4 regions of the Janthinobacterium sp. CG_23.3 genome follow, and region 1 is predicted to be linked to each of the others. Evidence: predicted binding sites of a transcription regulator. Region 1 holds the regulator's gene; each other region holds the start of a gene.

Evidence for each region. Region 1 encodes FNR, which switches genes on or off when oxygen is low (the NO sensors DNR and NnrR bind a similar motif). Its sites were predicted from a motif close to TTGATNNNNATCAA; they were not measured.
Region 2: ACFDR9_RS12425 (oleate hydratase) is a predicted target of FNR. The motif match lies at 6,157-6,170, and genes of this name have one in related genera.
Region 3: ACFDR9_RS04975 (CehA/McbA family metallohydrolase) is a predicted target of FNR. The motif match lies at 2,795-2,808, and genes of this name have one in related genera.
Region 4: cqsA (alpha-hydroxyketone-type quorum-sensing autoinducer synthase) is a predicted target of FNR. The motif match lies at 1,450-1,463, and genes of this name have one in related genera.

What each region holds. Positions count from the first base shown of each region.
Region 1 is NZ_JBJXIB010000018.1:24,297-32,102, forward strand. Features, by position in the region: gene ACFDR9_RS07095 (response regulator) at 1-1,399, opposite strand, end outside; gene ACFDR9_RS07100 (DUF2892 domain-containing protein) at 1,705-1,929, shown strand; gene ACFDR9_RS07105 (sigma-70 family RNA polymerase sigma factor) at 1,916-2,434, shown strand; gene fnr (fumarate/nitrate reduction transcriptional regulator Fnr) at 2,585-3,346, shown strand; gene ACFDR9_RS07115 (FixH family protein) at 3,419-3,943, opposite strand; gene ccoG (cytochrome c oxidase accessory protein CcoG) at 3,961-5,358, opposite strand; gene ccoP (cytochrome-c oxidase, cbb3-type subunit III) at 5,372-6,292, opposite strand; gene ACFDR9_RS07130 (cbb3-type cytochrome c oxidase subunit 3) at 6,285-6,470, opposite strand; gene ccoO (cytochrome-c oxidase, cbb3-type subunit II) at 6,472-7,086, opposite strand; gene ccoN (cytochrome-c oxidase, cbb3-type subunit I) at 7,100-7,806, opposite strand, start outside.
Region 2 is NZ_JBJXIB010000044.1:9,657-17,462, forward strand. Features, by position in the region: gene ACFDR9_RS12400 (PA domain-containing protein) at 1-79, shown strand, start outside; gene ACFDR9_RS12405 (methyl-accepting chemotaxis protein) at 312-2,351, shown strand; gene ACFDR9_RS12410 (cache domain-containing protein) at 2,419-2,871, shown strand; gene ACFDR9_RS12415 (tautomerase family protein) at 2,937-3,341, opposite strand; partial or broken gene ACFDR9_RS12420 (LysR substrate-binding domain-containing protein) at 3,471-4,381, shown strand; gene ACFDR9_RS12425 (oleate hydratase) at 4,397-5,971, opposite strand; gene ACFDR9_RS12430 (thioredoxin family protein) at 6,240-6,668, opposite strand; gene ACFDR9_RS12435 (alpha/beta fold hydrolase) at 6,854-7,806, shown strand, end outside.
Region 3 is NZ_JBJXIB010000010.1:47,143-54,948, reverse strand. Features, by position in the region: gene ACFDR9_RS04980 (prolyl oligopeptidase family protein) at 1-661, opposite strand, end outside; gene ACFDR9_RS04975 (CehA/McbA family metallohydrolase) at 880-2,613, opposite strand; gene ACFDR9_RS04970 (FxDxF family PEP-CTERM protein) at 2,972-3,514, shown strand; gene ACFDR9_RS04965 (CHASE domain-containing protein) at 3,769-6,792, shown strand; gene recC (exodeoxyribonuclease V subunit gamma) at 7,037-7,806, shown strand, end outside.
Region 4 is NZ_JBJXIB010000165.1:554-8,359, forward strand. Features, by position in the region: gene ACFDR9_RS25255 (group II truncated hemoglobin) at 1-33, opposite strand, end outside; gene cqsA (alpha-hydroxyketone-type quorum-sensing autoinducer synthase) at 129-1,382, opposite strand; gene ACFDR9_RS25265 (sensor histidine kinase) at 1,566-2,828, shown strand; gene ACFDR9_RS25270 (response regulator) at 2,837-3,832, shown strand; gene ACFDR9_RS25275 (ABC transporter permease) at 3,888-6,422, opposite strand; gene ACFDR9_RS25280 (adenosine deaminase) at 6,509-7,522, opposite strand.

The DNA of each region.
Region 1 (7,806 bases):
TGCCCTGGTCGGTTTGCACCGCGCTCAGGCTGACCTCGAGCGGGAATTCGCTGCCGTCCCGGCGCAGGCCGAACAGCGCCTGGCCGCGCCCCATCACGCGCGGCTCGGCGCTCAGGCGGGTGTCGAGGAAGCCCTTGCGGGCGTTGGCGTGGCGGGCCCGGTAGCGCGCCGGCATCAGCGTTTCCACCGCCTGGCCGACGATCTCGTCGCGGCGGTAGCCGAAGTAGCGCTCGGCCTGGCGGTTGAAGGTTTCGACGCGGCCGTCGGCGCCGACGACGACCATCGCGTTCGGCGCGAATTCGATCAGGCTTTGCAGGCGCGCGTCGGCCGCCTGCCGCGCGCTCATCAACTCGTTGAAGGCCATCGTCAGCTCGCCGATTTCGTCGTGCTTGGCCACGCCGATCGGCACGAACTGGCTGGCGTCGGCGCGCAGGCCGCGGATGGCGTCGCGCAGCCGCACCAGCGGCGACAGCAGGCGCAGCGTCAGCCAGCCGAGCGCGGCGGCCGCCAGCAGCGAGGCGAAGGCGCTCCACGCCGCCAGCCGGTACAAGGCGCCGTCGAGCGGCTCGAAGGCGTCGCGCAGCGGCAACGCGGCGCCCAGCGTCCAGTCGGCCGACTTCAGCGTCTTGAAACTGTAGATCATTGCCACGCCCTGGCTGTTGCTGCTGACCGCCGAGTCCGCCCCGTCCTCCTTCAGCGCGCGCGTGGTGAGCGCGTTGGCGTTGGCCGCGCGCGGCTGCAGCAGCCGGCTGGCGTCCGGGTGTAGCACGTACAGCGGCACCGCGCCGCGCGTGATGGCGAAGTAATAGCCGCTCTTGCCGACCTTGGCGCTGCGCAGCCGGCCCAGCACGTTGTCCTTGTACAGGCGCAGCACGCCGATCAGCATGCCGACCACTTCGCCGCGCGCGTCCAGCACCGGGGCGACGAATTGCACGATGGGTTGCTTGCTGGTCTTGCCGAGCACCGGTTCGGCGATCATCGGCCGGCGCGTGCGCAGCACGGTTTTGAAAAAGGCCCGGTCGGAGGCGTCCGTGCCGGCCCGTCCCGGCACCGCCGGCACGTCGGCGATCAGGCGGCCGCGGGCGTCGAGCACCAGCACGTCGTCGAACAGCGTCAGCACCGCCCGCGTCGCGTAGTGGGCCCTGAGCTTCTCCGGCGAATCCATCAGCTCGGGCGGCTGCTGCCTGGCGCTGGCGCCGACGACGTCGAGGAGGATCTGCAACTTGTCGTCGAGTTCGGTCGCGGTACTGCGCACCAGCGCGTTCTGCTGCGCCAGCAAGACCCCGGTGAAGTCCTCGCGCATGCGCTGCATCTGGGCCACGGTGACCAGCGCGATCATGAGAATCGACGTCAGGCTCGTTGCCAGGGCGACTTTCGCTTTGATCCCGAGTGGCTTCATTGCTTTCCTTTATGGACGCCCGCGCGGGCATTCAGGCCGCCCGGGAATTGTGCTATCAATAAGGATACTTAGCAAGCACTACCCTGCCGCGCGGCGGCCGCCAGGATCACCGGCGCCACCGCCGCCGGCCGACCGCCTCGCCGAAGGCGCTGCCGCGGATCGGCCCGCGGCTCGCGATGCCGGGCGCCGCGCCAGCGGGTAGAATGGCGCGGCGCCAGTATATTTTTCTTTCGGCGAATCGAAACCGCCGCGGCCCGCCTCTTAGTAGCCGAGGGATGTCCTCGCCACCGTCGAAAGGGAAAAATATGTTCTATATGAAAAATGTACCGGGTTGGGAGCGGCTCTTGCGCGCCGTCGCCGGCCTGCTGGCGATCGCCTTCGGCGTGCTCGCGCTTGGCGGCGCGGCCGGCGTCGGCCTCGCGCTCGGCGGCGCCGGCCTCGTCGCCTCCGGGCTGTTCGGTTTCTGTCCGATGTGCGCGCTGCTCGGGCGCCGCCTGGACCGCGCCGGCCGCGCCGATGACGCTCGCTGAGCAACACCGACCGGTGCTGGACGCCGCCCACGGCGGCGATCCCGCCGCGCTGGCGCAGTTGCTGCGGCTGTGCCAGCCCGACATCCGCCGCTACGCCCGGCGCTCCTGCCTGCTCAGCGACGTCGACGACGCCGTCCAGGAGGCCTTGTTGGTGCTGTCGCGCCGGCTCGGCTCGGTGCGCCTGCTGGCGGCGTTCTCCGGCTGGTTGTTCAAGGTGGTGCGGCACGAGTGCCGCAAGCTGGCCCGTCTGGCGCTGCGCCACGCTCCCTACGACGACGAGCGCGCCGAACGCTGGCTGGCCGCGCAGGACACGGCCGGCCTGCGGCTGGACCTGGTGAACGCGCTCGAATCGCTGCCGGCCGATTATCTGCACATGATCCTGTTGCGCGATTTCGCCGAGCTGAGCATCGCCGAAATCGCCGCCCTGCTCGGCCTGACGGCGGCCGCCGCCAAGAGCCGGCTGCACTGCGCCCGGCTGCTGGCGCGCGAGTATCTGGTGGGCTGAGGCGGGCGCCTGGCGTCGGGAGCGGCCGCCCCGGCGTAGTTGCCATATAATTAAATCGACCAACCCCGGGTCGTTTAGTGGGCTATTGCCACTTGGTAACGTCGGGATGCGATAAACTCCATGACAGCCTCCGAATAGGTATATCCCGCTATGCTCACAGAACTGCCCGCCCTGACCCTGCCCCGCGTTCCCGTGGAGGTGTTGCGCGCGCGCTGCTCCACCTGCAGCATGCACCAGTTGTGCCTGCCGATGGGCCTGGACATGGGCGATATGGACCGGCTCGACCAGATCATCGGCCGGCGCCGCAAGGTGCCGCGCGGCGCCACGCTGTTCCGCATCGGCGACCCGTTCGTCAACCTGTACGCGATCCGCCTCGGCCATTTCAAGACCTACCAGATCAACGCCGGCGGCGAGGAGCAGATCACCGGCTTCCAGATGGCCGGCGAGCTGCTCGGCATGGACGCGATCAGCGCCGACCGCCACCATTGCAACGCGGTGGCGCTGGAAGACAGCGAGGTGTGCGAAATCCCGTTTTCCAGCCTTGAACAGCTGCTCGGCGAGATGCCGACGCTGCTGCGCCATTTCCACCGCATGATGAGCCAGGAGATCACGCGCGAGCAAAGCGTCATGCTGTTGCTGGGTAATATGCAGGCGACCCAGCGCTTCGCCGCCTTCATCGTCAACCTGGGCTCGCGCTACGAGGCGCGCGGCTATTCGAGCGTCACGTTCCAGCTGCGCATGTCGCGCGAGGAAATCGGCAACTACCTGGGGCTGACCATCGAGAGCATCAGCCGGCTGTTGTCGAAGTTTAAGAAGGAAGGCTGGCTGCGCGTCAGCAACCGCGAAATTGAAATCCTTAATCCGGCCATGCTGAAGGCGATTACCGCCGGTACGCCGGAGGCTTGCGCCTAAGCCGCCGGCGACGCCGGTCGGCTGGCCCACGCCGTGTAACGGAGCTGGGCTAACCGACCTGCGGCAATCCCATCAATCGCTGCGCAGCGCCACGGCGCGCTGCGTCGGCCAGGTCCAACTGCCATCCAGGCGCCAGTCGCGCCGGGCGTTTTCCGCCAGCACTTGCCAGCGGCTGCGCTCGAACAGCGCCAGCGGCGCGCTGAAGTTGCCTTGCGCGTCGGGCTGGACCGCCAGTTTGATGTCCTTCTCCGGTTGCGTCGCATGGGCCAGGTGCAGCAGCAGCGGCGCGCTGTAGGGCAGGCCGTGGCTGTCGATCTTGCCCACCAGCACGGCGTTGGCGGCGTCGTAGCGCAGCGCCGCCGTCAGCCCCAGCGCGCTGGCCGCGCGGTCGCGCCGCAAGTCCTGGTTGATCGCCTTGCCCTTCTTGTAGTAGTCGCCCACCACCAGCGCGTCCTGGCGCGAAAACGCCAGGTAGCCGGTGTAGCTGCCGGCCACTATGACGATGAAGGGGCCGAGCATCAGCAACCACGGCCAGCGGTGCGTGTACCAGGGGCGTTCGGCCGGCGCCAGGGGGCGCAATGGCAATACGTTCGACATGGTTTCTCCTTTATTGCTTAGCGCGGCACAAAGAACACCGCTTTTTCCATCACGTGCAGGCTTGGGTCGTCGAGCGCCGTCAACTCGATGGCGATCTGGTTGGAACCCTTGGCCCCGGCGCCGTGGGCGGCGCGCAGGCGCACCGGCAGCGCCAGCGTTTCGGTGGCGCCGACGCTGACCTCGTCGGGCGTGACCAGCGCCAGGCTCGGCAGGCCCGACACCTTCACCTTGTAGCGGTGCGGCGTCTCCGCGGTGTTCATGATCTGCAGGCGGTAGACGTTTTCGACCATGCCGTCCTCGACTTCGCGCCCCATCGCGCCGCGGTCGCGGATCACGTCCAGCTTGAGCGGCGTGCGCAGCGCCAGCGAGCCGACCACGGCGGCGGTGATGACGGCCAGGATCGCCGTGTAGATCAGCACGCGCGGGCGCAGCGCGCGCTGGCGGATCTGCTCGACGCTGAAATTGTTGGCCAGCGCGTGGTCGGTGCTGTAGCGGATCAGGCCGCGCGGGCGGTCGATCTTGTCCATCACCGTGTTGCAGGCGTCGACGCAGGCGGCGCAGCCGATGCATTCGTACTGCAGGCCCTGGCGGATGTCGATGCCGGTCGGGCACACCTGCACGCACAGGGTGCAGTCGATACAGTCGCCCGTCTTGGCGGCGACGGCCGGCGTGGCCTTCTTGTTGAGCGCGCCGCGCGGCTCGCCGCGCTTGACGTCGTAGGTGATGATCAGCGTGTCCTGGTCGAACATCGCGCTCTGGAAGCGGGCGTACGGGCACATGTATTTGCAGACCTGCTCGCGCAGCCAGCCGGCGTTGCCGTAGGTGGCCAGCGCGTAGAACAGCACCCAGAACCATTCCCACGGCCCGAAGCTGAGCGTGGCCACCTCGTGCGCCAGCGTGTGGATGGGCGTGAAATAGCCGACGAAGGTGAAGCCGGTCCACAGCGCCACCGCGCCCCAGGCCAGGTGCTTGGCGGTTTTCTTGGCCGCCTTGCGCAGCGACGGCCCCTGCTTGTCGAGCAGCATGCGGGCGCTGCGCGTGCCCTCGATGCGGCGCTCGATCCACAGGAAGATTTCGGTGTACACCGTTTGCGGGCAGGCGAAGCCGCACCAGACCCGCCCGGCGATCGCCGTCACCAGGAACAGCAGGTAGGCGCAGATGATCAGCAGCGCCGCCAGGTAGATGAAGTCCTGCGGCCACAGCACCACGCCGAGGATATAGAACTTGCGCGTGCCGAGGTCGAACAGCAGGGCCTGGCGGCCGTTCCAGCTGAGCCACGGCAAGCCGTAGAACATCAGCTGGGTCAGCCAGACGCAGACCCAGCGCAGGCTGGCATAGCGGCCCTTCGCCTCGCGCGGATAAATCTCCTCGCGGGCCGCGTACATCTTGATCACTTGGGGGGCGGGATCGCTCATGGCTGCTCGCCTATCAAGGTTGCGGGTTCGACAGGCTCCACACGTACGATGCCAGCACATGTACCTTGGCCTCGCCGAGGAAGTCGTCGAACGCCGGCATGGCGTTGCTGCGGCCCTTGCGGATGGTTTCCATGACGGTGTCGGCGCTGCCGCCGTACAGCCAGATCTTGTCGCTCAGGTTGGGCGCGCCCAGCGCCTGGTTGCCGGTGCCGCCGGCGTTGTGGCAGGCCATGCAGGCGCCGAACTTGTTTTTGCCGAACACCACCTTGATCGGGTCGGCGGTCGAGCCGGACAGGCTCAGCACGTAGTGGGCGACGTTTTCCACGTCCTTGTCGCTGCCCAGCGCCGCGCCCATCGGCGGCATCTGGCCGTTGCGCCCGTGCAGGATGGTGGTCTTGATGATCTCCGGCGTGCCGCCGTACAACCAATCCTTGTCGGTCAGGTTCGGAAAGCCCTTGTTGCCGCGCGCGTCCGAGCCGTGGCATTGCGCGCAGTAGGTCAGGAACAGCCGCTCGCCGACGGCGTGCGCGGTCGGGTTGGCCGCCACCGTCTTCAGGTCCTGTCCGAGGAATTGCTTGAACAGGGGGCCGTAGTCGGCGTCGGCCTTGTCCAGCTCGCCCTGGTACTGGCCGCTGGACTTCCAGCCCAGCTTGCCGGCGTAGGTGCCCAGGCCCGGGTAGAGGAACAGGTAGGCCAGCGCGAACACGATGGTGATGTAGAACAACCACATCCACCAGCGCGGCATCGGCGTGTTCAGCTCGGTCAAGTCCTCGTCCCAGATGTGGCCGGTGGTACCGACCGGGCCGTCGTGGTCCTTCAGCGCGCCGACCTTGTGGGTCGACTGCGAGTACAGCAGCACGCCGCAGCCGAAGATGCCCAGCAGCGACAGCACGACGATGTAGATGTTCCAGAAACCGCTGGTGAAGTCAGACATGGCCGCCCTCCCCCACGACGATGTCGGCGGCGTCGTCGGCGAACGGCAGTTGCGCGGCGCTGTCGAAGTCGCTGCTGCGCCGGGTCACGAAGGTCCACCACAGGATGCCCAGGAAGGTGGTGAAGGAAACCACCGTCATGACGCTGCTGGCGCTGTCAAAGAGGTTCTCGATTGCCATGCTAGTTCCTTGTCTTGATTAATGTGCCCAGGCCCTGCAGATAGGCGATCAGGGCGTCTTCTTCGGTCTTGTCCACCAGCGCGGCCGGCGCGGCGGCGATCTCGGCCTCGCTGTACGGGTCGCCCAGGCGTTTCAGCGCGCGCATTTTCGGCGCGATCTCGGCCGGCACCAGGGCGGTTTTCGCCAGCCATGGATAGTTCGGCATGTTCGACTCGGGCACCAGGTCGCGCGGCTTGTTCAAATGGGTTTTGTGCCATTCGTCGCTGTAGCGCCCGCCCACCCGCGCCAGGTCGGGGCCGGTGCGTTTCGAACCCCACTGGAACGGCCGGTCGTAGACGAACTCGCCGGCGACCGAGTAGTGGCCGTAGCGTTCGGTTTCGGCGCGGAACGGCCGGATCATCTGCGAGTGGCAGTTGTAGCAGCCCTCGCGCACGTAGATGTCGCGCCCGGCCAGGCGCAGCGGCGTGTACGGCTTGAGGCCGGCGATCGGCTCGGTGGTCGACTTCTGGAAGAACAGCGGGACGATCTCGACCAGGCCGCCGACGCTGACCACCAGCGTCACCAGCGCGATCAGCAGCCAGGGGTTCTTCTCAATCCATTCATGTGAAAATTTCATCGCTCACTCCGAATCAGGCGTGGGCCGCGGCCAGCGCGGGAATGCGCGCCGTCACCGATTGGCGGCCGCGCAGGGTCATGTAGGTGTTGTAGCCCATCAACAGCATGCCGCTCAGGTACAGCAAGCCGCCGCCGAAGCGCACCACGTAGTACGGATAGGTCGCCTTGACCCCCTCGACGAAGGTGTAGGTCAGGGTGCCGTCGGGGTTGACCGCGCGCCACATCAGGCCCTGCATCACGCCGGCGATCCACATCGCCGCGATGTACAGCACGATGCCGATGGTGGCGACCCAGAAGTGCATGTCGATCAGGCGGGTGCTGTACATCCTGGTCCGGCCGGCCAGGCGCGGCAACAGGTAGTAGATCGAGCCCATCGTGATGAAGCCGACCCAGCCCAGGGCGCCGCCGTGGACGTGGGCGATGCCCCAGTCGGTGTAGTGCGACAGCGAGTTGATGGTCTTGATCGACATCATCGGCCCCTCGAAGGTGGCGATGCCGTAGAACGACAGCGAGACGATCAGGAACTTCAGGATCGGGTCGGTGCGCAGCTTGTGCCAGGCGCCCGACAAGGTCATCATGCCGTTGATCATGCCGCCCCACGACGGCGCCAACAGGATCAGCGAAAACACCATGCCGATCGACTGGGTCCAGTCGGGCAAGGCGGTGTAGTGCAGATGGTGCGGGCCGGCCCACATGTAGGTGAAGATCAGCGCCCAGAAGT
Region 2 (7,806 bases), on a different contig from region 1:
TATCAACGACGACCTGACGCACCAGGTCGAGCCGCCGCGCGACCTGACGCTGCCCTTGCTGCAGGATATAGGCTGGTAGCACGCGGGTAGCGGCGTAACCGGACGGCGGCGCTACCCGCCGCCCGCATTTCCCTTCCGCACTCCGGCCGGCCGCCGGGCCTGATCTGTCGCATAAATCTCAACGCGGTGAATTAGCGCTTTCAAGTTTTTCAGCATAGTAATATAGTGAAAGCATGACGTAGCTCAATGCCCGCGAGCAAGAAACGTCGTGTGCCGCCGCCCGCGGCAGGCTTTCAGAAGGAGTATCCAGAATGTCTCACTCTTCCGTGCTCGATCGCCTGCTGCTATGGCAAAAGTTCGTCATCGTCAGCTTGATCGCCTTGGTGCTGACCGCCATCCCCACCTATATGTACACGCGCGAGGCGGCCAAAACGCTGGACGCCGCCTTGATGGAGAGGGACGGCCTGGCGCCGGTTGCCGCCGTCCTGAAAGTGATACAGCAGACGCAACAGCACCGCGGCCTGTCGGCGCTGGTGCTCGGCGGCGTCGACAGCGCCAAGGAACAGCGCGACGCCAAACAGCAGGCGGCCGACCTGTCCTACGGCGAGGTGGCGCACATCGTCAAGAACTTGAACGACAAGGCCATCAACGCCGCCTGGGAGCCCGCCGCCAGGGATTGGGAAACCCTGCGCGACAACGTCAGCAAGCGCAGCATCACGGTGCCGGCCAGCTACGCCGCGCACACCGCGCTGGTGCCGAAGTTATTGATGGTAAACGACCTGATCGCCGATTACTATGCCTTGAGCCTGGACCCCGACCTGGACAGCTACCAATTGATCCAGTCGATGTATTACCAGTTGCCGTATCTGACCGAGGAACTCGGCAAGATGCGCGCGAAGGGCGCCGGCCTGCTGGCAAAGAAGTCCGCGACGCCGGCCGACAAGTTCGTTCTTTCGGGCATTATCGCCCGCGTACAGGACCGCCTGAGCCAGACCCTCGTGTCGTTCAATAAGGCGGCGGCGGCCAATCCGGCGCTGGGCCACCGGCTCGCCCCCGCCATGCAGGACCTGGTCAACCAGGCCCACGGCGCGATGCAGTTGGCGAGAGAAAAAATCGTCACGCCGGACACGCTCGATTTTTCCGGTTCGGACTATGTGAAGGCGACGACCGACGCCATCAACGCGCAGTTCAGCGCCAACGAGATGGCGAGCAAGGAGTTGAAAGGCTTGCTGGAGGCGAAGATCGCCGATCTGCGCAGCAGCCGTTGGATGATGGCGGCGGCCATGCTGGGGCTGATCGGCCTGGCCGGGCTGATCCAGTATCTGGTCTCGGTGTCGGTTAGCGCGCCGCTGTCGAAGGCGATCGCGGTCGCGCAACTGGTGGCGAAAGGCGACCTGACGTCGCGCTTCGATGTGGTCGGCAGCAACGAGACCGGCCAGTTGCTGCGGGCCTTGAAGGACATGAACGAGAGTTTGCAGAAGCTGGTCGGCGACGTGCGCAAGAATATCGACAACATCGGCGGCGCCTCCCAGGACATCGCCTCCGGCAACGCCGACTTGTCGGCGCGCACCGAGTCGCAGGCCTCCAGCCTGGAGGAAACCGCCTCGTCGATGGAGCAGCTGACCTCGACCGTCAAGCAGAACGCCGACAGCGCCAAGCAGGTCAACTTGCAGGTCATGACCGCTTCGGGCGTGGCCGTCAAGGGCGGCGAAGTGGTGGCGCAGGTGGTGCAGACGATGGCCGACATCAACGGCAGCTCGCGCAAAATCGTCGACATCATCGGCGTCATCGACGCCATCGCCTTCCAGACCAATATCCTGGCCCTGAACGCCGCTGTCGAGGCGGCGCGGGCCGGCGAGCAGGGCCGCGGCTTTGCCGTGGTCGCCTCCGAGGTGCGCAACCTGGCGCAGCGCTCGGCCGTCGCCGCCAAGGAAATCAAGCAATTGATCAACGACAGCGTCGAAAAGGTCGACCTCGGCAACAAGCTTGCCGACCAGGCCGGCAAATCGATGGGCGAGATCGTCGCCAGCATCAGCGGCGTGACCACCATCATGGCCGATATCCTCAGCGCGTCGCAGGAGCAGTCGCTGGGCATTGAGCAGGTCAACGAGGCGGTGATCCAGATGGACCATATGACGCAGCAGAATTCGGCCCTGGTCGAGCAGGCGGCGGCGGCGTCCGAGAGCCTCAACGAGCAGGCGCAGTTGCTGGTGCAGGCGATGAGCATCTTCCGGCTGGGCGAACCCGCGCCGGCGGCCGCCCGGCCGGCGCGCACGCCGCGGCCGCCGCCGGCGCCTGCGCGCGCGGCGCTCGGCCACGCGGCCGCGAAGAAACGCCCGCTGCCCACCTGATCCCGCCGGTTTTGCCGTGTGCTGTTGACCTCTCAACGCCGCTTGTACCATCCAAGGAGACGATGCAATGAATAAATTGATCGCAGGGCTGCTGGCCGCTAGCGTGCTGGCCTTTTCCCCCGCCTTTGCCACCGACGACGCCGCCGCCGCCATCGCGATGGTCGAGAAGGGCGCCGGCTATATGAAAAAAAGCGGCAAGGACGCGCTGATCAAGGCGGTGAACGCGAAAAGCCCCGAGTTCGTCAGCGAACGCTTGTACCTGACAGTGCGCGCGCTGGACGGCACGCAACTGGCCCACCCGGTCAATCCCAAGCTGGTGGGCAAAAACCTGGTGGTGCTGCCCGACGCCGACGGCAAGCTGTTCCGCAAAGAAATCATCGACCAGGCCCAGGCCAAGGGCAGCGGCTGGGTGGATTACCGCTACAACAATCCGACCTCCGGCGAAGTGGAAAAGAAATCCACGTACTTCCTCAAAAGCGGCGACGTGATCCTGGAAGCGGGCATCTACAAGGGCAAATAGCGGCGGGAATGGTCGCGCCGCACGCCGGCGCTACACGCCAACAGGAGCGGCGCCGGGTCCCGGCGTTAGTCCGTTCCCGCCTGCTGCACCAGGCCCATCGCAAAACGGCCTTCGCCGACCGACCAGTCCGAGTAATCGTTCTCGTGCATGAAAATCAGCACGTCCTTGGGCGAGACCTTGGCGCCGCTCTTCAGGTTGCGGGCGATGGCGGCGTACAACTCGCGCTTCATGGCGTCGCTGCGGCCGCGGCGCAGCGTGATCTCGACCACCACCACGCGCTCCGAGCGGGCGATGCCGTTGAAGGTGCGGCTGCACCAGAACTGGTGCGACTGGTACTCGGACAGCATATTGAACAGCTCGTCCTCCGGCATGCCGATGCTCTCGACCAGGGCCCGGTGGATGCCGTCGACGATGGCTTGGCGCTGTTCCTGGCTGGTGTCTTGGTGAACGTTGGTACGAATGAACGGCATGGGCGTTTTCCTCACAATTAAATGAAATCCGGTAACATGGCCGCGGCCACGCCGGAGATGTATTGTGGCAAACCGGAAAGCCCGCCGAAAAGCGATATTTACTCACCACATAAGTGCCGAAAACTCACAATGAAACGCCGCCTGCCACCGTTGAACTCCCTGCGCGCCTTCGAGGCCGCGGCCCGGCTGGGGCGCATGACGGCCGCCGCCGAGGAACTTGCCGTCACGCCCGGCGCCATCAGCCGCCAGGTGCGCCAGCTTGAGCAGGTGCTGGGCGTGAGCCTGTTCGAAGGCTCGAAGAACCAGCCGCTGCTGACGGCCGCCGCCAAGACCCTCCTGCCCGAACTGACGGCGGCGCTGGACCGGATCGAGGCGGCGGTGCGCGCCGTCAGCGACGACGCGGCCGGCACGCTGGACGTGTCGTGTTTCAGCACCTTCACCGTGAAATGGTTGATACCGCGCCTGTACCGTTTCAACGCGCTGCACCCCGACATCGAGATCCGCCTGAGCGCGGCCGAGCGGGCCGGCGACGTCGACCGCGAGCGATACGACCTCGTCATCACCGCCGCCGACGCCGCCAACGGCGACGGTGACGGCGTGCTGGCGCTGTTCGACGAACGCCTCGGCCCGGTGCTGGCGCCGTCGCTGGCGGCCCGGATCGCCTTGCTGGCGCCGGCCGACATCCTCGGCCAGCCGCTGCTGCACACCCGCACGCGCCTGAACGCCTGGCAAATGTGGGGTGAATCGCTGGGCTGCGCGGTGCCCGTCCAGGCCGGCCCGGAATTCGAACACTATTACTTCACGTTGGAGGCGGCCATCGGCGGCCTGGGGATCTGCGTGGCGCCGTGGCACCTCTGGTGATAGACGACATCCGCGCCGGCCGCCTGGTGGCGCCGCTCGGCTTTCAAGCCAGCGGCTACCGTTACGTGGCGAAACGCCGGGCGCAGCCGAACCGCCGGCTGGACCGGTTTTGCGCCTGGCTCGGGGCGCAGGCGCGGGAAACGCCGGCGCCCGGCGACTGCTTGACGCGGTCGCCGTAGCGGGCGCGCCGCGGTTTACTTGAACGCCTTGATGACGGCGTCGAATTTCACCTTCAGCGAGTGGTCGTGCGGGTGGATCGGCGGTACTTCGCGATCGATCTTCAGCAATTCGTACACCGCCATTTGCGCGGCGCGCACCGAGTACTCGACCGTGAAGACGACGTCGTCGGCGATTTCGACGAACTGGCTGACGAAGGCCAGGTTGGTCGAATTGGCCGGCACCGGCAAGGGGCGGTCGCTTTTGGCGCGCGGCATGAACATGCTGGTAATGTAGGGCATGCGGCAAGGGATGCAGTTGGCCTTCGTCATGGTGGTGTCGAAGTCGAAGTTCAGATGGCCGCACAGCTCGCGCAGGATCTCCTCGCCGTTGCACTCGGACATGGGCTTGGCAACGAAGTCGCCGACGCGGTCGGGGTGCAGCGCGTAACCCCAGAACACTTGCACGCCGTCCGGCTGGCCGGCGAAGTGCGGCTGGTGCGCCAACACCACCGACATGAACCAGTTCGAGTCCTTGAACGTCACCAGGCCGCCGGTGCCGGCGCGGTTGCCGGTGAATTTCTCCATCTGGTCGAAGAAGGACGTGTCCTTCAGCGTGACGGTAAACGAGGCCCAGTACGATTCCGGGATGCTGGAGTTGAACGCGGCCGGGTTGCCGAATTCGGGGCGGCCCGCCGCCAGTTTCTCCCACAGGGTCCAGCCGCCGCTGTCGTGCTTGGTGTGGCGCGCCGGCGCGTCGCGCATGCTGCCGTAGGTCGAGGCGTCGGTCATGGAACCGTTCTGGAAGAACACCAGGTCGCCGTCGGCCACGCCGACCACGTCGGTGCCGCCGTGGCGCCGGCAGTGGATGCCGGTGACGCTGACCTTGCCGTCCTCGGTTTTCAGGTCGAAGTCGGTGACGGTGCAGTCCATCACGACCTTGACGCCCTGCGCCTGCAGCCAGCTGATCAGTGGCCGCACCAGCGAGTCGTATTGGTTGTAGACGGTGCGCTTGACGCCGGCCAGGGTTTCGATGCGCGAGAATTCCATCATGAAGCGATGCAGGTAGCGCTTGAATTCAACCGCGCTGTGCCATGGCTGGAAGGCGAACGTGGTGGCCCACATGTACCAGAATTCGGTGGTGAAAAAGGCCGGCGAAAGCCAGTCTGTAATGCAACTGGCGCCCAGCGTGGCCTCGTCGGCGTCGCTCAGCTTGAGTAGCTCAAGCCGGTCCTGCATGCTGAAACCCATGCTGCTGACGTCAACCTTGAAGCGGTTCCTGTCGACCAGCCGGGCCATCGAATGGGGGATGTGTTCCTCGTTGAAGGCGATGGTTTCGTCGAACACGGTGCGGCCGGGATGGCTCAGCGACGGGATCGACTTGAACAGGTCCCAGGTGCACTCGTAGTTGTCGGTGGTGAGCATGCGGCCGCCGCGCAGCGTGTAGCCGTCGTCGGCGTTGCCGTTGCCGTCCAGGCTGCCGCCGGCGGAGGGCGCCGCCTCGAAAATGGTGATGTTGGCGCCGGCGACGCCGCCGTCGCGGATCATGAAGGCCGCCGCAGACAGCGAGCCGATGCCGCCGCCGACCAGATAAGCTTGAATAGGATGCTTCATATTTTTCCAATTCCTTGAAAACGCAATGTCGATGTCGTGCTTATGCGTTACTGAATACTTGCAATTCAGAATGAATTAAAGCTCAGGTTGTATTTCATTCTAGCAAGCGGGGATCGGTGAAAATTGAAGGGATATTCTAATGAACGGGCAAAATCGGCTAATTGCCCCTGTTATGTCGGTAAATTTTGATATGGATCAAAATCGGCCCCGGCGAATTGGATGTCGGCAGGCGAGGCCGGGTGCCGACAACCGCGCCGACATCCGGCCCTCAGGCTTGGGCGGCCCGTAGCAGCGCGCGTAGATTGCATTCGCGCTGCCACTGCCGGCGCTCGGCGCTGGCGCCGGACAACGCGGCCAGCTCGTCGGCGCTGTGCGCAGCCTGCGCCTGTACCAGGCGGTGCGCCAGGCCCGGGTCGGGCAGGACGGTGCCGAAAAACGCCACCTGCTCCTCGCATTGGATCAGCAAGGTCGGGAAGTTTTCGATGTCGAGCTCGCCGACCACCTCGGCCTGGTCTTCGATGTCTATCCACAGGAAAAACTTGTCGGGGTGGCGCGCCGCCAGCTCCTCGAACACCTTGCGGTAGCCGGCGCAGGTGCCGCACCAGGCGGCGCACAGGCAGGCGACAATCCAGCGCTCGCCGGCCAGCGTTGCCAGCACGTCGTCGCGGTTTTCATTATTCAGGGTCAGACTGTGCATGGTATCTATGCCAAATGGCGCCACTGGCGCCGGATGCGCGTATTTTACCTTGCCGCGGTACGTGCGGCCGCGGCGGCGGCGGCCGCGCCGCTATTGTCGGCGCCGGATCAAGTCGCCGTTGCGTCCGGCGGAACTTGCGCCGCCGTCTGGCTGTCCGATGGAAGTGGCGATGAAAAGGAGACGAGATGGACAAATTCATACTGGGTGGCGGGGCGCCGTCGGGCGCCGGCTGGATCGCGCTGGCGGTGATGGGGCTGGCCTATATGGTGGTGCGCGGAAAGACTCGCCAGGTTGAACGGCGCCATCCGGCCGGCGGGAAATTCCTGCTCGTCGACGGCGTCCGCCTGCACTACGTCGAGCAGGGGCAGGGGCCGACCTTGCTGCTGTTACACGGCAACGCGACGATGGCCGAGGATTTCAGCTTGTGCGGCCTGGTCGGACAACTGGCGCGGAATTTCCGCGTGGTGGCGATCGACCGGCCCGGCTACGGCTACAGCGAACGCCCGCGCGGCCGGCTGTGGACCCCGCAGGCGCAGGCGCGGCTGCTGCGCGGCGCCCTGTTGCAACTGGGCGCGGAACCGGCCATTGTGCTAGGGCACTCCTGGGGTACGATGGTGGCGCTGGCGATGGCGCTGGAATTTCCCGCCAGCGTACGCGGCCTGGTGCTGCTGTCGGGCTACTACTACCCCAGCTTGCGGCTCGACGTGCCGTACGCCGCCATCCCGGCGATTCCGCTGCTGGGCGACCTGATGCGCTTTACGCTGTCGCCGTTGCTGGGCCGGCTGCTGTGGCCGGTTTCGATGCGCTTCGCGTTCAGCCCGCGCAAAATCGCCGGCAGCTTCCGCCTGCCGCCCTGGATGTCCTTGCGCCCGCTGTCGATGCGCGCCAGCGCCGAGGAGGCGGCGTTGATGATCCCGGCCGCCGCGGCCTTGCGCAAACGCTATGGCGAGCTGCGCATGCCGGTGACGATCATGGCCGGGGCCAACGACCGCGTCGTCAGCGCGCAAGGCCAGTCGGCGCGCCTGCACGCGCAGCTGCCGCACAGCGAACTGCTACTGTTCCCGGCCGTCGGCCACATGATGCAGCATCTGGTGCAGGACGACATCGCGGCGCAGGTCGGGCAACTGGCCGGCGCGGC
Region 3 (7,806 bases), on a different contig from region 1:
GGCGCCATTCCTTGACCATGCGCGGGTAGCCGGAGTTGGTCAGCGAGCCGGCGCCGAAGTCGGTCGACACCAGCAGCGTGTCCAGGTCGATCCAGGACGCGCCGCCCTTGGCCTCGGCCAGCATGAAGCCGTCCTCGACGAAGGCGCGCCGCTCGATGTCGTATTCGCGCACGACGTGGGCGTCGCCGCCGCCGCGCGAGAGCGAGACCAGGCAGCGCTGGCCCAGCGGGTAGAGGCAGGACGCGCCGCCCCAGACCCAGTTTTCGCGTTCGGCCTCGGCCAGCTGGTCGAGGTCGATCACGGTTTCCCAGTCCGGCTGCGCCAGCTGGAACTGCGCCAGCGTGGTGCGGCGCCAGATGCCGCGCACATGCCCGGCGTCGCGCCAGAAATTGTAGTAGTGCGCGCCGTTCTTGCTGACGTAGGGGATGCGCTCGCTGGAATTGAGCACCGTTTTCAGGCGCGCGTGCATGGGCGCGAACTGGGCCCGGCCCTCGATTTCATGCCGGGTCGCGGCGTTGTGCCGGCGCACCCAGGCCAGCGGCTTGTCGCCGGTGACATCTTCCAGCCACTGGTAGGGGTCGGCGTCCGCGCCGGCGTGCCCGCCGCCGACGGCGGCCTGTGCCCGCGGGGCGTCGCCAGCCAGTTTTCGATATGCTCGCATTCGGATGTCTCTCATGTGTGGCCAAGCCGCGCGGAGTGGGCGACAGTAAGCACACTGTGACATGAATTGCTCCAGAGCACCAGCGCGCGTGGTTGGCGGGCGCACATCGACGTCGCCATGTTCATTTGGAAAAGTAGCGGGCGGTAAGAATCGACGCCAAGGGCGTAGCCCTGGGGCCGGACCGGGGTGGGGGGCGAGTCCCGCCGCAGCGGCGTCTGCTATTCGCAGCCGCGCTGGTTGACCCACACCGGCGCCGACCACAACACGTTGCCGTCGTCCTGCGTTACTTTGGCGTAATAGTAATGCTCGCCGTCGGCCGGCGTGATGGTGGTGGCGGCCTCGCGGGAGAGTTGCGTGACCGCCCCGTTGCGCCCGGGAACGCCTTCGAAGACGGCGACCGTGGCCACGCCGCGCCCCGCCGAGTTGGCGTGGTTGACGAGCAAATGCAGCGGGCCGCTGTTGCTGAAGCGTTCGCCCATCAGGTGGCCGTTGGCGGTCAGCACCAGTTGCGACGCCTTGTCCATCGTCGCGAACACGCGCCGCGCCTTCAGCGCCTCGAACACGCTGGCCTGCGACAGCGCGACGCCGTTGGGGATTAGGATGCCGGTGCGGTTGGTGTAGGACGCGCCCCAGTTGGCGCAGTGGTTGTCCTGGTTGCTGCTGAAGGCGACGTGGTAGCCCGCTTCGAGCGCCTTGTTGCAGGCCAGTTCGTAATTGCTGCGGTGGCTCTCGGTCTCCGTGAGGTTGGTCGAGAAGGCCGAGCTGTTCATGATTTCGCACAGGGCCATGGCCTCGTCGCCGTCGGGGCTGTAGCCGAACGGCACGCCGCCGACACGGAACTGGCCGCTTAGCGCCGGGTGGTTGAATTGGCCGATCCAACCGCGCTCGCGCATCAGCGCGTACAGGGCGGCGTACTCGTTCTTGGGCGTCAGCGTGTCGGCCAGCAGTTGCTGGCGGTCGTTGCGTTCCCAGCCCAGCAGTTCCTGGCTGTTGAAAATGTTCAGGTGGCCGCCGTTGTTGATGACGCCCCATTCCTGGCCGTAGATGGCGGCGAAGTCGGGATGGCCGGTGTTGAATTCGCGCGCCTGCGCCAGGCCGGCGCGGTACAGCGCTTGCGCGCTGACCGGATCGGCGTTGCCGTTGGTGCCGTCGGAGCCGTCGTACATGTGGTTGTGCTCGGACGTGACCAGGATGTCGAGTCCGCGCCCGCGGGCGAACGCGTAGGCGTCGCCCGGACCGAACGCGCCGCTTTGCGGATGCTGGGCGCCGGCGCAGTGCGCCACGTCGGCGCCGCCGTCGCTGTGGTTGGTCTGGCTGTGCAGATTGCCATAGTAGACGGTGAAGGGCAGGGCGGCCGGCGCCGGTGCGGCCGCGGCGCCGGCTGCGACGTCGGCGCGCCCGGGCAGCGCCCGGAAGGCGGGCATGGCGCGCGGCGCCGGGTTGCCGACGATAATGTCCCAGCGTTGCTCGATCAGGTCGGGCTGGTCGCCGGCCAGCGTGCGTTCGACCGCCGCCAGGGCGGCGTCGGCCGCCGGCCCGGCGCGCCGCGACGCCATCCGCGCCGGTGCGCCCGCGGCGCGGTCGCGCGACAGCGCGCGCAGGCGCAATTGATAGACGCCGTCGGGCAGGGCCGCGGCATTGGCCCGGCCGGCCCACGGGATGCGCAGGGTGACGGGACCCTCGAGCAGGCGTTCGACGCCGAACCAGCGCTGCACCGGCCGCCCGGATGGACCGAGCAGCTCCAAGCGCCAGGTGACGGCCTGTTCGCGCGGCGCGCCCGGATAGTTGAAGTGCAGCGCGAAGCTGCGCCCGCCGCCCGGCGCCGCGCGGTACGCCGCCTCCAGGGTGGCGTCGAACTCGCGGTGCTCGAACGGGGCTTGCGCGCGCGCGTTCCCGGCCGCCATCGCCGCCAGCATGCCCAACAGCACCGTTGCCGCCGCTTTCGTGCGCATAGATCCTCCCGCCAAGCCGTGTTAGCTCGACAGTTAGACACCGCGCCGCGCCGGAAAGTTCGGCCGGCGCGGCTTGCCGCTTGATGCCAGCGGAGTGGCGCCATGGCGCCGCGCGAAACGTGTCATTTCCGCAGGGAAATGAAATTGTGTTGTTTTCCGTCCACTTGTTTCTGTACGATGTTTGCGTTGCATCAAAAACATGAAAGATTCTATTTTTATATTGCCATCCGAGTATTTTGTGTTACATTAGCGGCATGAAACAACGTTAACGGAAATAAAACTTGTAGTTGAGTTTAAAACGTTGATACAGAGCATGTTTTTACCTCCCAATTTAAGCACAACAATAGGAAATATCTTAATGAACACATCTTTTTTCGCTAAAGTAGCCGGCTCCGCACTGATCGCCGTATCCATGTTCGCAGCCGCTTCGGCCAGCGCCGCTACCACCGTGCTGAACTTCAACGGCGAAAGCGCCAGCTTCAGCGCGACCTACGGTCCAGGCGTGGCGAGCTTCTCGGACGACTTCCTGTTCAACGTGCCAGCGGCGAGCACCAGCGATCCAGTTGGCACCATCACCCTGAGCGCCACCAAAGTCGGCAAATTCCTGGTTCCTACGATCAACAACACCTCGTTGTCGTTCTTCAAAATCAACGCCGACAACAGCCACACCGCGCTGGACACGACCTACGACGCTAACGGTTTCTACCTGGCGTCGGTCCTGCCAACCGGCATGTACGGCTTCAACTTCGCCGGTAACATCAAAAACGTCGCCAAGGGCGGTTCGTACGGCGGCACGCTGACCATGAACGTGTCGGCAGTACCAGAGCCAGGCACCTACGCCATGCTGGTTGCCGGTCTGGGCCTGTTGGCTTTCACCGCTCGCCGCAAAGCCAGCAAATAAGTCGGCTACCCGCCTTCTTGTTGTGGAAAACCCGCCGCGTGCGGGTTTTTTTACGTCCGCCGCGCGGCGCCGCCGCCGCGCGCCGCCTTTGACGCGCGTCCGCGCGAAGGGGTGGTCGTCCACCGCCTTTGATAGTATCCTGCTGGAATGAAGTCTCCTGGCAACGCGATCGGCTGCCGGTTCCACCGGCGCTGCATGGCAAGACGATAAAGCGATTGACGATGCGGATTTTTGGCAAGTTTGGCAAGGGTTGGATGGTTTCAAAATTGCCGCTGTGGGGCGCCGGCCTGTCGCTGGCGCTGCTGATCGGCGCGGCCCTGTACGCGGCGGCGGCCAAGACGGTCGAAGACGACGCGCGCCAGCGCTTCGACAACGTTGCCCGCAGCACCCAGTACGGCTTGTCGGCGCGGGTCAAGGCCTATTCCGACCTGGTGCGCGGGCTGGTGGCGCTGTTTCGCACCGCCGACTCGCTGAGCCGCGGCCAATTCCACGAATACGTCACCGGCCTGGACCTGCCGCGGCATTTTCCGGCCATCGAGGCGCTGACGTACGCGCAGTCGCTCGACGACGCCCAGCGCGACGCCTTCGAAAAGGAGGTGCGCGCCGACACCAGCCTCCAGCCGGGCGGCTATCCCGACTTCGCCATCAGGCCGGCCGGGCGGCGTTCGTGGTATTCGGTGCTGACCTATATGGAACCGATGGCGACGCTGAAGGAGAAGTTCGGCGTCGATATCGCCGCCACGCCGGCGGTGCGGCGCGTGCTCGAGCATTCGCGCGACTCCGGCCTGGTCAGCTCGTCGGGCCAGCCGATTATCGTCCAGGGGCCGCCGCGCCACATCGCGCTGGGCATGCGCCTGCCGGTGTACCGCCGCGGCATGCCGCTGCTCGACACGGCGACGCGCCGCGCCGCCTACCTGGGCGCGGTCGGTATCGGTTTCAGTATTCCCAAGCTGGTGCAGGGCGCGCTCGACGAGATGGCGCTGCGCCAGGTGCGCCTGTCGCTGTTCGCCGACAACGCCACCGAGCCGGAGCTGCGCCGCCTGGTGCTGGAGAAAACCGACCGCCTGTTGTTCAACGACAACGGCAGCACCGAGGCCGACCCGACCCCGGCCGCCGAGGCCGCCGACTTCTTCGAGACGGTGCTGCCGATCGACTTCAACGGCAGCCTGTGGAAGGCCCAGTTCCGCGTCCGCAAGACCGACCTGTACACCGGCTTCGACCGCCTGTTCCCGTGGCTGGCGCTGTTTACCGGCTTCGCCGGCAGCATGCTGATCTATGGTTACTTTTTCACGCTGTACTCGTCGCGCCGCAACGCCATCGAGCAGCGCGTGCTGCTCGACACGGTGCTCAACAACATCGACGCCCACGTTTACATGAAAGACCAGGACCGCCGCTACATTTACGCCAACGCCAAGATGGCCGAGGTGCTGGGGCGGCCGGTGGCGGACATTATCGGCAAGCTCGACCGCGAGCTGATGCCGGCCGCGCGCGCCGACGCCGCCTGGGAGTTCGACAAGCAGGTGTTCGAGGATTGCGTCAAGCACACCACCGAGGAGCAGTACGTCGACCGCGACGGCGAGGCGCGCCACCTGTGGACGGTCAAGGTGCCGTTGCTGCACGAGGAGCGCATCGACGCCGTCATCGGCCTGTCGACCGACGTCACCGAGCTGCACAACCTGAAGGTGCAGGCCGACGCCGCCAACCAGGCCAAGAGCGACTTCCTGTCCAACATGAGCCACGAGATCCGCACGCCGATGAACAGCATCATCGGCATGGCCCACCTGGCGTTGAAGTCGGTGGCCGACCCGAAGCAGCGCGACTACCTGCAAAAGATCTACCACTCCGGCCAGCACCTGCTGGGGCTGATCAACGACATCCTCGACTTTTCCAAGATCGAGGCCGGCAAGCTGGAACTGGAGGAACTCGACTTCACGCTCGACACGCTGCTGGCGAACATTTCAAGCCAGCTTGGCCAGAGCGCCGCGGCCAAGGGCTTGACCTTGGTGTTCGAGATCTGGCCGGGCCTGGCGCACCAGTTGCGCGGCGACCCGCTGCGGCTCGAACAGGTGCTGTTGAACCTGACCAGCAACGCCATCAAGTTCTCCGGGAACGGCCAGATCTTCATCCGCGCCCGCCCGCTTGAAGACCTCGAGCGGCACACCATGGTGCGCTTCGAGGTGCAGGATCCTGGCATCGGCATGAGCGCCGAGCAGGTCTCGCAGCTGTTCCAATCCTTCCACCAGGGCGACCCGTCGACCACGCGCAAATACGGCGGCACCGGGCTGGGGCTGGTGATCAGCAAGCAACTGGCCGAACTGATGGGCGGCGGCGTCGGCGTCGAAAGCGCGCCCGGCGCCGGCAGCACCTTCTGGTTCGCCGCGCGGCTGGAGAAGGGCACCGAGTTCTTCGCCGTCAGCGAGGAACTGGTGCGCGCCGACGTGCTCGACATCATCAAGGGCGCGGCCATCCTGCTGGTCGAGGACAACATCTTCAGCCAGCAGGTCGGCCAGGAATTGCTGGAGGACGCCGGCGCCACCGTCTGCGTCGCCAACAACGGCAAGGAGGCGATCGACCTGATGCTCAAGGAACGCTTCGACTGCGTGCTGATGGACGTGCAGATGCCGCTGATGGACGGCTTCGAGACCACCCGCATGATCCGCGCCCATCCAAAGCTGAGCGGCGCGCTGGTGGTGGCGATGACGGCCAACGCCGGCAGCGAGGACAAGGCGCGCTGCCTGGCCGCCGGCATGGATGAGTTCATCACCAAACCGATCGCGCCGAAGCTGCTGTTTACCGTGCTGGCGAAATGGATGGCGCAGCGCGGCAGCGGCCGCGCGCGGGCGCCACTGCCGGCGCCGGCGGTCGCGCTGGCCACGCACGCGCCGGCGCCCGAGGACGACGACGAGGACGCGCCGCTGATGGGCGAGGCGGCCCTGCTCGACATCGCCGCGCTGGGGCAAACCTTCGGCAACCGGCCCGACAAGATGCGCAAGTTCGCGCTGATGTTCCTGGACGCGGCGCGCGACGCCCTGGTTGAAATGAACCAGGCGATGGCGCAGGGCGACCTGGTGCGCCTGTCGGAGCTGGGGCACCGCACCAAATCGTCGGCGCGGGCGGTCGGCGCGATGAGCTTTGCCGCGCTGTGCCGCACCATCGAGGCGATCCAGGCCGACGGCGACCCGGTCCAGGCCCGCCGCGTCCTCGACCAGATGCAGCCGCTGCTGGAGCGCCTGAAACTGCAAATCGGCCGGGACCTGATGGCGGAAGACGCCGGTTAACAGCGTTGAGGGGGCGCCGGCGCGGGGGCAGGCCCGCGGCGCCAAGGCGAGCGGGTCTGGCCCCAGCCTTTCGCCCTTGCTTTTGATGCGACAACATCAACCCTCCGCATGTTCGACCCCGCTTTCCCGCATTTTTTCCGTCGCACAAGCTTGCCACAGGCGATAATATCGGATTGTCCGCGCGCGCTTTTCCCTCTTGCAACAACGACAGCGCCGCCGCGCGTTTCCCCCTTATCGGAGCAGCATGCTTTCACCCGTCACGCCAGGCCTGCTCATCTTGCATGGCAACCAGCTCGAACAACTGCGCGCCGCCGTCTTCCAGTGGCTGCGCAACAACCCGCTGGCGCCGCTCGAGTCGGACATCTTCCTGGTGCAGTCGAACGGCGTGGCCGAATGGCTGAAGATCGCGCTGGCCGAGGAAATGGGCGTGTGCGCCGCCACCCGCATCGCGCTGCCGGCGCGGCTGCTGTGGGAGGGCTACCGCGGCATGCTGGGACGCGAGCGGGTGCCGAGCCGCTCGCCGTTCGACAAGGGGCCGCTGACCTGGCGCCTGATGCGCCTGCTGCCGACGCTGCTGGCCGAGCCGGCCTTCGCGCCGCTGCGCTACTTCCTCGCCGACGGCGAGGCCGAACGGCGATTGCAACTGGCCGAGCGCCTGGCCGACTTGTTCGACCAATATCAGGTGTACCGGGCCGACTGGCTGGAAGACTGGGCGCTCGGGCGCGACCAGCTGCGCAACGCCGCCGGCCAAGCCGCGCCGATGGCCGCCGACCAGCGCTGGCAGGCGCAACTGTGGCGCGCCGTCACGGCCAGCGTGCCGGAGCAGCAGCGCGCCTCCGGCCGCGCCACCATCCACCAGCAATTCCTCGACGCCATCGCCCGCGGCGACGCGCCCGCCGGGCGGCTGCCGCGGCGCATCGTGCTGTTCGGCGTCTCGGCCTTGCCCTACCAAAGCCTGCAGGCGCTGGCGGCGCTGGCGCAGCACACCCAGGTACTGCTGGCGGTGCCCAACCC
Region 4 (7,806 bases), on a different contig from region 1:
GTACAAGGAAATGGGTTCAGTCATAGCCGCCATCATAGCGCAAGCGCACTCGGGAGTCAGGTCGCGCCACGGCGCTGTCAACGCCCCCGGCTCGCTACACCGCTGGGCTTGTCGCGCGGGCGGGCGGCTTAGACTAGGGCCAGACCGCCCATGCGGCGCGTCGAGGACCAACTGCCGAGGTCGGTTTCGTCGCGGATCGCCGCGCACGCCGCCAGCAGTTGCGCGATGTCCGCCTCGCTCAGGCAGGCGTTCAGCGTCAGCCGCACCAGCGAGCGGTTTTTCGGCGTCGCCGGCGCGCAGAACATGGCGCCGTAGATGCCGTGCCGCTCCAGCGCCTTGCGCAGCGCCAGCGTGCGCGGCTCCGGCCCGGCTTCCAGCGCGATGATCTGCTCGCTGCCGTCGTCGACGTTGTAGCCCTGCGCGCGCAGGCCGGCGCGGATGCGCAGCGTATGCCGGCGCAGCGCCGCGCGGCGCTCGTCGGCGCCGCGGATGAAGTCGAGCGCGGCGTCGAACCACGCCAGTTCGTGCCCCAGCAGGCAGGAGCTGAAGATGGCCGGGCGCGACTCCGACAGGAAGTAGCCCTTGAAGCGGCTCGAGCAGGTGATGAAGCCGGCCCGCCCGGCGAACGCCTTGGCCAGCGAGGCGGTGCGGAAATGCACCCGCTCCGACAGCCCCGCCTGCGCCACCAGCCCGGCCCCCTGCGGCCCGTGCGTGCCCAGCGAGTGCGATTCGTCGACCACGACGATGCTGCCGCTGCGTTCGGCGATGTCGAGCAGCTCGAACAGCGGCGCCAGGCTGCCGTTGGTGCTGTAGAGCGCGTCGACGACGATCACGCCGCGGCCGTGCTTGCCCACCTGGCGCTGCAAATGCCCCATGTCGTTGTGCAGGAAGGCCACCGGCTGCGCCTGCGCCGATTGCACCCCCTCCCACAGCGAGGCGTGCGCCTGCATGTCGAGGTAGACCGGCACGCCCGGTCCGGCGATGCTTTGCAGCAGGCCGACGTTGGCGGCCCAGCCCGACTGCGCCAGCACGCCGTCCTCGGCGCCCATGAAGGCCGCCAGTTTTTGCTCGAGCCGGTGCTGCGGGCTGCCGCTTTGCAGGTACACCGCCGACATCAGCAGTTCGCCCTGGTTCGCCGCCATGCTGCGCATCTGCGCCTGCAACAGGCTCGGCTCCGCGCCCAGGCACAGGTAGTCGTTGCCGGCGAGGAAAATCGCCCCCGGCTGCGGCGGCTGCCAGGCGTGCGGATGCTCGCCCCCCAGCAGTTTTTCGATGCGCGTGACGTGGTGCTGGTCCATGCGGCGCTCGACGAAGTCGCCCAGGCAGTGCTCGGCGGCGGGTCGGCCCGAAATGGCGCTGGCGCCGGCGGTAGCGTATAACATTTTTTCCCCTTATTCTGATGATTGTGTGACCTAAGGCAAAACCTTGACGCCACTGGAAACCGGGGGCTTGATATATGTCAACTACAGTGCCGATAGTTTCCTATTCCACATCAATTCAATGGACTATGCGATATTGATAAAAGTCAAGCTGACGCCATGACCCGACGACGACCACAACGATGGATGCATTGGCAGCTTGGCCTGGTCCGTTCCCTGCTGGGGGCCAACGAATACGCCGCCACCCGCGTGGTGCTGCTGTGTTGGATCGGCGCCGTCGCGATTCCCGCCTGCTACGTGACGTGGCGCTATTTTTTACCGCAGACCTATGAAAACGTGGTGCTGCGCTGCATCGGCATCGGCCTGTGCCTGATCGGCCTGTTCGCGCGCCGCTTCAGCAAGCGCGAACTCGACATCTTCCTGCTGGTCGCGCTGAGCTACCTGATCCCCTTTTTCTTCACCTTCATGTTCTTGATGAACCACGCCTCGGCGGTCTGGACCCAGACGCTGCTGGTCGGCCTGGTCGTGCTGTTCCACTTCGACATGGCGCTGGCCGGCGTCGCCTACGCGGTCGGCACCGCGCTGGCCTGCGTCGGCGTGCTGATCGCCGGCGAGGGCGCGGTGCTGCTGAGCAAGCCGGTGCTGCAACAGTTGCCGATCCACTGCTTCACCATCGCCGTGCTGTCGGTAGCCAAGGTCGGGCGCAACGTGCTGGCGCAGGAAAAGCTGGCCGGACTGGGCGCCGGACTGGCCACCGTGGCGCACGAGTTGCGCACCCCGCTCACCAGCGTCGACGCCAACGCCCGCGGCTTGAACCGCTTGCTGCAGCAAGACCAGGTCAACAGCGACAGCGCCCACGAGGCGCTGACCCGGATCCAGTTCGAAGTGCGCCACATGAACCACATGATCGACCTGTTCCTGCTCAGCGCCAGCGCGGTCAACCGCAACCTGCAGCCGAACGAGGCGGTCTCGATGGCGGCGACGGTCGACTCGGTGATCAAGCGCTATCCCTTCGCCGGCCAGCTCCAGCAAAATTCGGTGGTGGTCGAGGTGCGCGGCAATTTCATGTTCGCCGGCCAGAGCGAGCTGGCCGTGGTGATCCTGCTGAACCTGCTGCGCAACGCGCTCAAGGCGGTGCAGCGCGCCGGCAAGGGCCGCGTGCGCATCATCATCGACGGCGCCCGCCGCACGCCGCGGCTGCTGTTTATCGACACCGGCTGCGGCATCGCGCCGCGCCACCTGCCCTTGATTTTCCAGCGCTTCTACTCGTATCCGGCGCACAACGGCACCGGCATCGGCCTGGCCCTGTGCAAGGAAATCGTCGAAGCCTGGCAGGCGCGCATCCGCTGCGTCTCGCGCGAGACGGCCTACGCGATCTTCGTGCTGGAATTCCCCCTGAACGCGCCGGCGCGCGCCCCCGGCCCCCCCGGCATCCCCGGCCTCCATTAAGGCGACGTATGCACCTGCCCGTCTACACCCACCCGAGCCTGACCGTGCTGATCGACGACAGCGACTCCTTCCTGCGCAGCCTGTCGTTCCAGCTCGACCCGGCGCTGGCCAGGAAGACCTTCCACGACACCACCGCCGCGCTGGGCTGGCTGCGCCAGAGCCCGCGCTGCGGCGCCTCGCCGATGCAGGTCAATTTCGACGCGCCCAACCTGCCGCCGGACTACTGCAACGTCGCCGTCGACATCGAGAGCATCTACCGCATCAGCGGCCACGCCGAGCGCTTTTCGGTGCCGTCGGTGCTGGTCATCGATTACTCGATGCCGCAGATGAACGGCATCGAGTTTTGCGAGGTGGTGCGCGATCTGCCGTGCAAAAAAATCCTATTTACCGGCGCGGCCGACGAAAAAATCGCCGTCACCGCCTTCAACCGCGGCCTGATCGACCGCTACATCAAGAAAAGCGAGGACGACGCGCTCGACACGCTGGAACTCGAAATCCGCGCGCTGCAAACCGCCTTCTTCGCCGAACAGTCGGAAACCCTGCGCGACGTGCTGCTGCTGCACAACTACCAGTTCCTCGGCGACCCGGCGCTGGCGGCCGTGGTCGGCACGCTGATCGCCCGGCACGGCTTTGTCGAGCACTACATCTTCCCGAACCCGACCGGCATCCTGTTCTTCGACCGCGACGGCAACGCCCGCCTGATGATCGTCGAGACCGAAAAGGGCATGCGCGCGCAGTACGAGATCGCCCGCGACAGCGACGCCCCGGCCTCGCTGCTGAGCGCCCTGCTGGAGCAGCGCGTGCTGCCGTTCTTTTCGGCCGCCGGCGGCGACGGCATGTACCACGCCGCCGTCGGCGACAACTGGTACCGCTACTGCTGCGCGCCGCAGGTCTGCCGCGGCGACGAGACCTATTTCTGGGCGCTGTTCGACCTGCCGGCGCACTACTTCGACCGGCCGGTGTTCCCCTACGCGCAGCACCTGCGCGAGCACGGCGGCGCGTGAGGCGGCGCCAACGCCAAAAAAAACCAGGGGCAAAGAGCCCCCGGCCCGCCGCCGCCTATCCTTCGCGCAGGGTTTGCAGCGGCGGTTGCTTGAGCACGTTGCGCAGGCCCAGCCAGCCGCCGGCGATGGCGCACAGCGCGCCCGTCACCAGCCCGGCCAGCCAGACGCCGGAACCGAAGCTCCATTCGAACTTGAACTGGTAGGTCGCCAGCGCCCAGCCCATCGCCGAGGCGCCGGCCGCCGCCAGCAGGCCGGCCAGCGCCCCCACCAGCATAAATTCGATCAGCTGCGCCTGCGACAACTGGCGCCGCGTCGCGCCCAGCGCGCGCAGCAGGCCGGCCTCGCGGGTGCGCTCGTCCTGCGACCCCATCAGCGCGGCGTACAACACCAGCACGCCGGCCGCCAGCGTGAACGAGAACAGGAACTCGACCGCCGTGACGACTTGTTCCAGCACCGCCTGCACCTGCTTGAGCACGCCGCCGACGTCGATTACCGTCAGGTTCGGATAGTCGCGCGTCAGGGCATTGCCCAGCGCCGCCTGGGCGCGCGGCAGGTGGAACGCGGTGATCCAGCTTTGCGGCGTGTCGGCCATCGCCGCCGGGTTGATGATGACGAAGAAGTTCACCTTCATCGACCCCCATTCGAGCTTGCGCAGGCTGGTCACGGCCGCCTCCACCGGCGTGCCGGCGATGTCGAAGCGCAGCTTGTCGCCCAGCTTCAGATTCAGCGTCTTGGCGATGCCCTCCTCGACCGAGGCCTCGGCCGGCGCGCCGGCGCGGTCGGCGAACCATCTGCCGGCGACGATCTTGTTCTGTTCCTGCATCTGCGCCATCGTCGACAGGTTGAATTCGCGCTCGGCCAGGTTCTTGGCGCGCTCCTCGGTGTACGTCGCCGGCGTGATGGCCGCGCCGTTCACCGCCACCAGGCGCCCGCGTATCATCGGGTACAGCGGCGCGTTGACGACGCCGGCGCCGGCCAGCCGGCGCGCGATCTCGGCCTTCTGCTCCGGCTGGATGTTGATGATGAAGCGGTTCGGCGCGTCCGCCGGGGTGGCGTTGCGCCAGGCCGTCATCAGGTCGCCGCGCACCACCGTCAGCAGCAGCAGGGCCATCAGGCCCAGCGCCAGCGACACCACCTGGACGATGGTGGCGCCGGGGCGGCGCTGCAGCGACGTCACGGCGAAGCGCCAGCTTTGATGGTTGACGGCGCCGCGCAGCGTCTTCAGCGACTTCAGGCCGAGCCAGGCCACCAGCGCGAACAGCGCGAAGCCGCCGAGGAAGCCGAGCGCGGTCAGCAGCGCCAGTTGCGCGTCGCCGGCCTGCCACAGCAGCAGCAGCACGAAGCTGCCCAGGCCCAGGCCGTAGGTGGCCAGGGCCAGCGGCTGCGGCGCCGCCTGCTCGCGGCGGATCACGCGGTTGTGCGGCACGTTGCGCAGTTGCAGAATCGGCGGCAGGGCGAAGCCGAGCAGCAGCAACATGCCGGTGGCCACGCCGTGCAGCGCCGGCAGCGCCGACACCGGCGGCAAGTCGCTTTGCACCAGCTTGCCCAGCAGTTCGAGCAACAGCAGGTGGCCGCCGAAGCCGACCGCCACGCCGACCACGCTGCCGGCCAGGCCGACCAGCGCGAATTCAATCAGGTACATCGCCGTCGCCTGGTTTTGCGTCAGGCCCAGGCAGCGCAGCATGGCGCAGGCGTCCAGGTGGCGCAGCATGAAGCGGCGCGCCGCCATCGCCACGGCCACCGCCGCCAGCAGCGCCGACAGCAGCCCGACCAGCGACAGGAAGCGGTCGGCCCGTTCCAGCGTCGACTGCATCTCCGGCCGGCCCGTTTCGAGCGAGTCGATGCGCACGCCCTTGAGCGCCGCGTCCTTGATCTGCGTCTCCAACCAGGCTTGGTACGCGGCCGCGGCGGCGCCCTGCCCGGCCGACGCCGACGCCAGCAGCAGCCGGTAGGTGACGCGCGCGCCCGGTTGCACCAGGCCGGTGGCGGCCAGTTCGCTCAAGGGCAGCATCACGCGCGGCGCGAAGTTGAGGAAGGCGGCGCCGCGGTCCGGTTCGCTGGCGATCAATTGGGCGATCGTGAAGCGCTTCTCGCCCAGCTGGATGGTGTCGCCGACGCGCGCCTTCAGGCCCGGCAGGATGCCGGCGTCGACCCACACCGTGCCCGGCGCCGGAATGGCCTCGGTGGCCGCGCCCTCGCCTTCGCCCGCCTGCTCGGGCGCGGTGCTGATTTTCAGCCGGCCGCGCAGCGGGTAGTGTTTCGAGACCGCCTTGATCGAGGCCAGTTGCGCCACCGATTGCTCGCCCTCGCCGGCCTGCGCCATGCTGGGGAAGACCACGGTTTGGGCGATGCGCAGCCCGCGCCGCTCGGCCTCGGCCAGCCAGGCCGGGTTCAGCGGGTTGTCGGCGTTGACCACCAGGTCGGCGCCCAGCAACTGGTGGGCGTCGCGGTTCAGGCCGGCGCGCAGCCGGTCGACGAAGAAACCCACCGCCGACAACGACGCGACGGCGACGATCAGCGCCACCAGCAGGAAGCGCAACTGGCCGGCGCGCCAGTCGCGCGCGGTCATTTTCAGGGAAAGGCTCAACATGGTGTGTTCCAGACGGCGCGGACGCAATGGGGGGGGAGGCAAAGCCGGCGGGCGGACGCGCCGCCGGCGCACGCGATTAAACGGCCTTAGACGGCGGCGGCGGCGAAAAAGGCGTCGACCTCGTCGAGGTAGGCTTGCTTGGCCGCGGCCGGCAGGAAGGCGGCGGTAAAGCCGTTGCGCGCCAGCGTGCGCGCGTGCGCCAGGCCGAGCGGCAGCGCCTCGAACACGGCCAGGAAGTTGGCGCTCATGTAGCCGCCGAAATAGGCCGGGTCGTCCGAGTTGACGGTGACCAGCAGGCCGGCGTCGAGCAGTTGCAGCAGATTGTGCTCGGCCATCGTGTCGAACACGCACAGCTTGGTGTTCGACAGCGGGCACACCGTCAGCGCGATCTGCTCGCGCGCCAGGCGCCGCGTCAGCGCGGCGTCCTCCAGGCAACGCACGCCATGGTCGATGCGCTCGACCTTGAGCACGTCGAGCGCGGTTTCAATGTAGGCCGGCGGCCCTTCCTCGCCGGCGTGGGCGACGACGTGGAAGCCCAGTTCGCGGCAGCGCGCGAACACCCGCGCGAACTTCTCCGGCGGGTTGCCGACCTCGGACGAGTCGAGGCCGATGCCGATGAACTTGTCGCGCTGCGGCAGCGCCGCTTCCAGCGTGGCGAAGGCGTCCTCTTCCGACAGGTGGCGCAGGAAGGACAGGATCAGCGTGGCGCTGACCGGGCTGTCCTGGCAGGCGCGGTGGATGCCGCCGATGACCGCTTCGATCGGCACGCCGCGCGCGGTGTGGGTTTGCGGGTCGAAGAAAATCTCGGCGTGGCGCACGTTGTCGGCTTGCGCCCGCGCCAGGTAGGCGCTGGTCATGTCGTAGAAATCCTGCTCTTTCAGCAGCACGCTTGCGCCCGCGTAATAGATGTCCAGAAACGACTGCAAGTCCTCGAAGGCGTAGGCCAGGCGCAGTTGCTCGACCGATTCATAGGCCAGCGCCACGGCGTTGCGCCGCGCCAGCGCAAAGATCAGTTCGGGCTCCAGCGAGCCCTCGATATGGATGTGTAGTTCGGCCTTCGGCATGCCTTGCAGCAGCGCGCGCAATGCGTCGTTCATCATGTGTTTTTTCCCTTCGATTCGCGGATACGTACGTCAATAGGCAGGCATCTTAGCGCAAGATCGGCGGCGCCACTTGCCGCCGCCGCGCTTTGCTGCGCCGCACCGTCGCGCGCCGGCGCGGCCAGCCCCTGCGCGGCGCTTGAGAAATGTCGTTTTATGGCGAATAAAATGGCAGAAAATCCACTCGAATTGCGCCAAATTTTTTAGATTTCCCCAATGAAATCAATAATTTACGATGGGGTATTAAGGATATTACGACATATCTTTTGACTTCCTGAACTAAT